DNA from 4 places in the Aquamicrobium sp. NLF2-7 genome. Region 1 is predicted to be linked to each of the others. Evidence: predicted binding sites of a transcription regulator. Region 1 holds the regulator's gene; each other region holds the start of a gene.
What was found. The regulator LexA, encoded in region 1, represses DNA repair genes until DNA is damaged. The targets are predictions, from matches to a motif close to TGTTCNNNNTGTGTTCNG.
Positions count from the first base shown of each region.

Region 2: the regulator LexA is predicted to act here: its motif matches at 1,002-1,019, upstream of MIC97_RS15230 (glycosyl transferase family 2).
Region 3: the regulator LexA is predicted to act here: its motif matches at 1,220-1,237, upstream of MIC97_RS05035 (UvrD-helicase domain-containing protein).
Region 4: the regulator LexA is predicted to act here: its motif matches at 1,091-1,108, upstream of ssb (single-stranded DNA-binding protein).

Region 1 is NZ_JAKSED010000001.1:636,294-638,496, forward strand. Features, by position in the region: gene glp (gephyrin-like molybdotransferase Glp) at 1-586, shown strand, start outside; gene lexA (transcriptional repressor LexA) at 698-1,417, shown strand; gene MIC97_RS03185 (ComEC/Rec2 family competence protein) at 1,754-2,203, opposite strand, start outside.
Region 2 is NZ_JAKSED010000001.1:3,098,997-3,101,199, reverse strand. Features, by position in the region: gene MIC97_RS15235 (diphosphate--fructose-6-phosphate 1-phosphotransferase) at 1-247, shown strand, start outside; gene MIC97_RS15230 (glycosyl transferase family 2) at 366-974, opposite strand; gene MIC97_RS15225 (PA0069 family radical SAM protein) at 1,093-2,203, shown strand, end outside.
Region 3 is NZ_JAKSED010000001.1:1,022,445-1,024,647, forward strand. Features, by position in the region: gene MIC97_RS05030 (glucose/quinate/shikimate family membrane-bound PQQ-dependent dehydrogenase) at 1-1,090, opposite strand, end outside; gene MIC97_RS05035 (UvrD-helicase domain-containing protein) at 1,278-2,203, shown strand, end outside.
Region 4 is NZ_JAKSED010000001.1:256,390-258,592, reverse strand. Features, by position in the region: gene ssb (single-stranded DNA-binding protein) at 453-989, opposite strand.

The sequences.
Region 1 (2,203 bases):
AGCCGCGGCCCGCGCCGTGGGCGCCGATGTTATCGATCTCGGCATCGCGCCAGATCGCGAGGATGCAATCTCGGCGCTCGTGAAACAGGCTGTTGCGGCCGGTGCGAACGTCATCGTCACATCTGGCGGAGCCTCCGTCGGCGATCACGATCTCGTTCACAAGGTTCTGACGCGCGAGGGCATGACGCTCGACTTCTGGCGGATCGCCATGCGGCCCGGCAAGCCGCTGATGTTCGGCAGAATGGACAACATCAGATGTCTGGGCCTGCCCGGAAATCCCGTGGCGAGCCTCGTCTGCTCGCAGCTTTTCCTGAAACCTCTGCTCGCACGCCTTGGCGGCCGGCCTTTCCGTCAGGACATCAGGACAGCGATGCTCGGGGCACCGGTTTCAGCCAACGACCATCGGCAGGACTTTGTCCGTGCAGCCATTGAGGAACGCGACGGCCAGCTGATTGCCACGCCCTTCGGTGTGCAGGATTCATCCATGCTGCGCACCATGGCCGCATCAGGGGGACTGGTCATACGCGCCCCATTCCAGCCGGCATCGGAAATCGGCGATCCCTGCCAGTTGATGATGATCGGCTGAAGCTGTCCCCGGTCGTTCTGATTTTAAGCGGTTGCGGAACACAACTGGAACATATAGTGTTTGTTCCGGGTTTGTTTTCCGATTCTGGATTCGCCGCTGCCGGGGGAACCTATGCTGACGCGCAAGCAACATGAATTGCTTCTCTTTATCCATGAGCGGTTGAAGGAGAGTGGCATTCCGCCCTCTTTCGACGAAATGAAGGAAGCGCTGGACCTTGCCTCGAAGTCGGGCATCCATCGCCTGATCACCGCACTGGAAGAACGTGGGTTTATCCGTCGCCTGCCCAATCGTGCGCGTGCGCTGGAAGTGCTGCGCCTGCCAGATTCCATTGCCCCCGGTCTGAACAGTGCGCGAAAATTTTCACCCAGCGTCATTCAGGGAAGCCTCGGGCAGCCGGCAAAGGATGTTCGCAAGCCGCAGGTCGCCAGCAACGAGGATGACAGCGCCTCGGCGGTTTCCATCCCCGTGATGGGGCGGATCGCTGCGGGTGTTCCGATCGATGCGATCCAGCACAAGACACATTCCATTTCGGTGCCGCCGGAAATGCTGTCGGGCGGCGAGCATTATGCCCTCGAAGTTCGGGGCGACTCCATGATCGAAGCCGGCATTTTCGATGGCGATACCGTCATCATCCGCAACGGCGATACAGCCACCCCGGGCGATATAGTCGTGGCACTCGTCGACGAGGAAGAAGCAACCCTGAAGCGGTTCCGTCGCAAAGGCGCCTCCATCGCGCTTGAAGCCGCCAATCCGGCTTACGAAACCCGGATTTTCGGACCCGACCGCGTCAAGGTACAAGGCAGGCTGGTCGGATTGATCCGCCGTTACTGATCCGGAAATGAAACGGAGCGAACCGGATTTTTTGCCTTCCATCCGTTCTGAGGGACATTGTTTATCAGCATCTTAAAACAACATCCTGAGGAAATGATCGAAATATTGAGGTCGCTGTTTGAGCGCTCTCAAAACGTTGATCGAAGATAGCTGAAGGGCACTTTACGGCCTGTACGATCGGTGAGCAGATTTTGGCTGCGTAGGCGAGCGGCCTATCGAACTATCTGTCACGATGGTCGATTTTCCTGCGTAACTGGATCTGCATTTGATCAACCCGCAGAAGCAGACCTGCCTTACGATGCGGAAACCGTTCCGGATACGCCCTGTCTTTATCGCTTATTCGATCTTGTCCGGGGCGGAGAGAACAGGCGTTTCCGCAGGTACTGCGGCGACTTTTCTCTCATAAGGCGGCAAGCCACGTGCTTCCCGCGAATATCGGCGCTGGGTGTGCCATGGCCGATAATCCCCTTCGATGGCGAAGCGCACCTGCGGCTCTCCGATGATTGGTGATGAATTTCCGGCTGGAACACCAGAAGCAGTGTCGATCTTTTCCAGATGGACTTCGGCACTTCCTTTTTTCGCCAGCTCCCGACGGGTCACCACAATTGCCTGAGATTTTCGGCACGGGTTACGCATCATCGCGTCCTCGATCACGATGACTGTTGCATGGGCACATGCTTTGGCGGCAATACCCGCATCCTGAACCTGCACGACAAGCAGACCGGAGGGACTGCGCAACGCGCATGTTTTCCCTGAGCATACAAACCCTGCGGCTTTGCTTTCCTG
Region 2 (2,203 bases), 2.5 Mb from region 1:
CCGTGAAGCCTTCGAAGCCGGCGCTTTCGCGGTGCAGGTTGCGGGCGAAGGCAGCGGCTCGGTTGCGCTTCAGCATGACGGCAGCACGGTCCTCGCCAAAGTTCCGCTCGCCGATGTTGCCGGCAAGACGCGGCACATGCCGGACAGCTTCCTGCACCGGCAGGAAAACCGGCTTTCCGAAGAAGGCCATGCCTATCTGAAGCGGCTGGTGCCGGCGAAGCACAAGGTCGGACAGCCCTTCGTGTAGCAACGACGGAGCCTGCGCCTCATGGCCTGACAGCTCAACGCGCAACCGTCCTGCCAGATCGCCGTGCGTCCATTCGGACGCACAAAGGACGATCTGAGTTACTGAGAGAGCATCGGAATCACCGAAAACCGGACTCCACTTTGCGGTCCGATGCTCTGGAGTAGAGCCCGTCGCGCTTCTTCTCCTTGCGGGCTGCCGGCAGGATCGCAGCCCTCAGGGTTTTCAGCGAGAGCCCTCTTGCGAGTGCTGCGGCGCTGTCTGCGTGCCGCGCGAGCACCACGGCCTGCCTGCGTGGCAGAAGCAGCCCCTGCGCCAGAGGCCCCGGCCGTGAAAGGATGCGCGCGAGGAAGGGTGCCCGGCTTGACCGGTCTCTCGAAAACCGCGCTGCCGTGCCGGAGCGGGCTGCGTGAACAGCCACTGCTTCCGTCCAGTCGCCGAGCAGGCGCGCGCCCGGTTCCAGCAGCAGCAGCCAGTCGCCTTTCGCCGTTTTGACGGCATCGGCGATGCCGCCTGTCGTCCACACGCAACCTGCATGCTCCGCGACCTGACGTGTTGAGTCGCCGGAGCCCAGATCGCAGACGACGACATCACGCACCAGCCCCTCCACCGCACCCGACACCAGCGAAGCGAGCGTCCGTGCCAGAGCTTCCTCGTCGTTGCATGTCTCGATGATGACGCTGAGCATAAACGCCTGATAGCCCACAGGCTGGAACAGCGCCAGTTGCAAGTCGGTCCGGCCCGGTTCGCATAACAAAGTTCTTGATTTGTTCTCATTTTGGGATAGGAATAATTTCATGAGAACAGAGATTCGACAGTCTCAGCCCACCTCTTGGGAGAAGGCCAGGATGGAACCAATCGTGCAGGCGGATGTTGCAGCTTTCGGAACGGGACGCAGCGAAATGGCCAATGCGATGATAGAGCAGAGCGGCCTGCGCCTCCGGCCCGACAGGGCTCGCGGGCGCGCTGCCGGCATCAATCCCTCCGGTCGCTACGAGCCGGTCAGCCGCCATGTGTTCGACGATGGCTGGGAAAGCCTCGAGGAATTGCCGCCGTTCAAGACGGAAGTTCAGGTGGAACGGCCGCGCACAATCATCACCCGCAACAGCTCCCCCGACATTTCCTTTGACCGTTCGGTGAACCCCTATCGCGGCTGCGAGCATGGCTGCGTCTACTGCTTCGCACGCCCCACCCATGCCTATATGGGCCTGTCGCCGGGGCTGGATTTCGAGGCCAGGCTGTTTGCCAAGCCGGATGCGGCGCGCCTGCTGGACAAGGAACTGTCGAAGGAAGGCTATACGCCGCGCACCATCGCCATCGGCACCAACACCGATCCGTACCAGCCAATCGAGAAGCAGTACCGGATCATGCGCGAGATACTGGAAGTGCTGGAGGCGCGCGGCCATCCGGTCGGCATCGTCACCAAGTCGGCGCTGGTCACCCGCGACATCGACATATTGGCGCGCATGGCGCAGCGGGGCCTTGCCAAGGTGGCCCTGTCGGTCACAACCATGGACCGCAGGCTGGCCCGCACGATGGAACCGCGCGCGGCGACGCCGACCAAGCGACTGGAAACCATTCGGCAGCTTGCGGATGCGGGCATCCCGACATCGGTTCTGGTGGCGCCGATCATCCCGGGGCTCAACGATCAGGAACTGGAGCGCATCCTCGACTCGGCGCGCGCCGCCGGGGCACGCGAGGCCGGCTATGTGGTGCTGCGTCTGCCACTGGAAGTGGCGCCCATCTTCAAGGACTGGCTGCTGCGCAACTATCCGGACCGCTACCGGCACGTCATGTCCCTGATCCGCTCCATGCGCGACGGCAAGGACTATGACGCGGAATGGGGCAAGCGCATGAAAGGTGCCGGCCCCTACGCATGGCAGATCGGCCGGCGTTTCGAGATTGCCGCCAAAAAACTTGGCCTCAATACACAGCGCCTCAGTCTGCGAACCGACCAGT
Region 3 (2,203 bases), 390 kb from region 1:
CCCACACGACAGCGCCCGAGCGCGCGTCGAAGGCGCGGATCACGCCGGACGGCTCTTCCGTGGAGTAATTGTCGTTGACCGCGCCGCCGACGATGATCTTGTCGCGCGCGATCAGCGGCGCCGAAGTCGAATAATAGTAACCCGCCTTCGGATGCGGCATGTGCTCCATCAGGTTCACCGTACCGGCATTGCCGAATGACGGACAGATCTGGCCGGTGGCCGCATCGAGGGCGATGAGGCGCGCGTCGGAAGTCGGCAGGTAGACGCGTTCCGCACAGGCTTCGCCGGCAGCGATCGACGCATCCTTGTAATAGGAAACGCCGCGGCAGGTCTGGTGCTGGCGCTGGTTCTCCGGGCCGATCTTAGGATCGAAGCGCCACTTTTCCCTGCCCGTCGCCGCATCAACGGCAATGGCGAGGTTGTGCGGCGTGCAGATGTAGAGATTGTCGCCGATCTTGAGCGGCGTCACCTGATAGGTGGTTTCGGTGACGTCGCTGGGCAGGCGCACATCGCCGGTCTGGTAGGTCCAGGCCAGTTCGAGCTTGTCGACATTTTCGACCGTAATCTGGTCCAGCGGCGAATAGCGCTGACCATAGGGGCTGCGCCCGTAGAAGTGCCATTCACCCGCCGGGAAGTTTGCGCCAAGGGCGCCCTCCGGCGTCACCTTGTCCGTCGGCAGGGTAGCGGCAATGTCGTAGGGATCGGTGGTCATGGAATATCCGGCGACGCCGAGCGACGCCAGAACCACGAGGATCAGCGGCGCACGGCCGTCCGTGCCGGAAAGCCTGCGCCATATGACCGGCATCAGCAGCCAGATGGCCAGCAGCACGAGCAGGCCGCCGCGCGCGCCGAGCGACCACCAGTCAAAGCCTGTCTCCCATATGGCCCACACGAGGGTCGCCAGCAGGAAGGCGGCATAAAGCCAGAGCGCGGCCATGCTGCGCCGGTAAACCAACCATGCCGCAATCAGGAAAACGGCGCCGGCAACGGCATAATACCAGCTGCCGCCAAGCGTGATCAGCCATACGCCCCCTACGCCAAGCCAGGCGCCGAACAAGGCGAACAACAGTGAAGTGATGATGATGGCCAAAGCTGATCCCCCAACTTCGAGTGCCGGAATGCGTAATCAGGGATAATGGCGCAGGCGCCGCAATGTTCCCTGCATCAACAGGCTTTCCTTGCAGGCGCGCGCCGACAGGGCTAAGCCATGCTCAGAAAACAGAACAAAACGGCGACACTTCTGGTCTTTCGGGACCGAATCACTACATTCGGGAACAATGTCCGGCTTTTCCGACGATATGCCCTTCTTCGATGAACCGGGCGCGCGACCTCCGGCTGCCTCCGGCAGCGCCGGTGCGCCGTCCGGCATAGCCGCGCGTGCCATGGCCGCGCGACAGGCGCAGAACGGCCCGCCCGACTATCTCAAGGGGCTCAACCCTGAACAGCGGCAGGCGGTGGAAACCACCGAAGGGCCCGTGCTGGTTCTGGCCGGCGCCGGCACCGGCAAGACGCGGGTGCTCACCACCCGCATCGCCCATATCCTTGCCACCGGTCGCGCCTTCCCCTCGCAGATCCTTGCCGTGACCTTCACCAACAAGGCCGCACGCGAGATGAAGCAGCGCATCGGGCTGCTGGTCGGCGAAGCGGTCGAAGGCATGCCTTGGCTCGGCACCTTCCACTCCATCGGTGTAAAGATATTGCGCCGCCATGCGGAACTGGCCGGGCTGCGCTCCGATTTCAGCATTCTCGACACCGACGACGTCATCCGTCTCATCAAGCAGCTCATTCAGGCCGAAGGTCTGGACGACAAGCGCTGGGCGCCGCGCACCTTCGCCCAGATGATCGATGGCTGGAAAAACAAGGGCCTCGGCCCAGAGGAAATTCCCGAAGGGGATGCGCGTTCGTTCGGCAACGGGCGCGGCCGCGAGCTCTACCGCGCCTATCAGGAGCGGCTGACGACGCTGAACGCCTGCGATTTCGGCGACCTGCTCCTGCACCCGATCCGCATCTTCCGCGCCCATCACGACATTCTGGCGGAATACCACAAGCGCTTCCGCTACATTCTGGTGGACGAGTATCAGGACACCAACACCGCCCAGTATATGTGGCTGCGTCTTCTGGCCCAGCGTCCTCGCGCCAGTTCTGCCCAACCGGCCGGAGGCCGAGCGCGCGACGGCGCGCCGGGCGACGTTTCGCCCGCCCC
Region 4 (2,203 bases), 380 kb from region 1:
GCCCCTCCCAAGGCTGTGAACGGGCTCGTCTTGCCATCCCGGGATGGCATGCGCCGGAACATTGAACGCCCGGTCTTTTTATTTGTCCCCTATCCCAGTCGAAACCGGACAGTAAATCAAGTCATCTAAAGTCGTGGTCCAGCAAACGTCATGCCTCCCAAGAATCGGATCATGCGCGGACCTGATGATCACCGGAACTTCCGTCTTAGGATATTAGGTCCGCATGCCCTTGTTTTTCTAAACAATTTTATAAGAACAAGCTTTTCCGCGCTGGTCAAATGACGGCTGGGCATAGTTTCCCGACTGTCGCTGATCCAACAGAATGAAAAACGCCGCGCGGCCTTTCGGTCGGCGGCGTTTTTCTGGTTTTGATCTCAGTCACCCAATCCCGGAGTCAGCCCCTCAGGCCAGTCGTCACGCCTTCGGGCATGGCTCAGTTTGCCGGCCGCCGATCAGAACGGAATTTCGTCGTCGAGGTCGCGCGAGCCGCCACCGCCCATTCCGCCGCCGCGCGAGCCGCCGAAATCGCCAGAGCCTGACTGGCCGAAATCGGAACCGCGCCCACCACCACCACCACCGCCGCCGCCGGAATAACCGCCGCGATCGTAGCCGACCTGACCGCCGCCTTCACCCTGCCCGCGCGCGTCGAGCATCTGCAGTTCACCGCGGAACTTCTGCAGCACGATCTCTGTCGTGTAGCGCTCCTGACCGTTCTGGTCCTGCCATTTGCGGGTCTGGAGCTGGCCCTCGATGTAAACCTTCATGCCCTTCTTCAGGTACTGCTCGGCCACCTTGGCAAGGTTGTCGTTGAAGATGACGACGCTGTGCCATTCGGTTTTCTCCTTGCGCTCGCCCGACATCTTGTCGCGCCAGCTTTCAGAGGTGGCAATGCGCAGGTTGACGACCGGATCGCCGGAGTTCAGGCGCCTGATTTCCGGATCAGCACCCAGATTGCCGACCAGTATGACCTTATTGACGCTGCCCGCCATGACGCTGTCTCCACGCTCGTCCTGAATTCGAAGTCGCTTACCTTACAGTCTGTCGCACCGTTTGGCCCGCGCGGTCCTGCTGTTTCCCCAAAAGGTTTTTTTGTTCTCCTTTTGTTCATTATTTTTCAACCAATGTCAATGCCGATTGGCGCTCTGGCACACGTCCCTGTGAACTATAAAGGAAAGCAGCGCTCTGGAAGAGCCCTCCACATCCGCTTATATCAGGTTCATGAACCACGTTTCAGCAGCCTTCCTCTGCGCACTGCCCGTGCTTGTGGCTGCCAGCCCGGCCCTTTCCGGCAGCAGGCAGACACCGGCGACAACGCCCGCTCAGACGAACACCGACCTGCCCGGCGTGGACCGCAGCTTCAGCATTGTAACGCCTTTGCCGCCCGAATCGGACGATACGCCCCGTCCCGGCCAATTCGGTCAGTTAAGGGTCGGGAATTTCGATGTGAAGGTTTCAGGCAAACTCACCTTCGATGTCGGCGTTGGCAACCTGCCTCCAGCCAAACGCTGAATTTCAGCCGAAAAAACTTCTTCAGGGGCGACAAAGCAGCAGTCTGCTCTTCATGCCTTCAAAAAAGACAAGCTCCTGACGCTGGCATTGCAGCATCAGGAGCTTTTTATGGGCTTTCCCATAATGCCGGGAGCATTTTACCGGCTTTTCCTCGGATGCTTCGCGGCGTTCAACCGACGATCCGACTAAAGTCTCTGATTTTCGGGGAACGGCCAGGCTCCGGCTTCATGATGAAAATCTTCACCTGCCAGATGGCTGACCGCGGTTCCGCTCAGGCGCGAAACCAGTTCGAACTGTCAGGTGGGGTCATACCTCGCTCCTTCTGTTCGTTTCCACGCATGATCGAAAGCACTTCATCCGCAGGCGCACCATCCATCCCGCGACTTTTCGCAGATGCCACGCGCCTTCCGGAGATCAGCCCCGTAAGGCGATCGGCTTCCGTTTCTGAAATCTGGCGCTTCTGTTACCTCACGTCAACCGCCCAAAGCGCCAGCAGCCAAAATGTGAACTTTGTAACAGCATACGCGCCCTTTATGTCAGGAGGCTGTTCATTTTTTGTTCTTTTCACTTGCCTGCCCCGCTGAAAGACGCGTAAACCCTCAAACGGAAAGTCGCGGCATCTCTCGAAACCGCGCAGGAACGACCTATATTCGCGGAGGACGGGCAAGCCCGCCATTCCGAAACATCCAGTCGA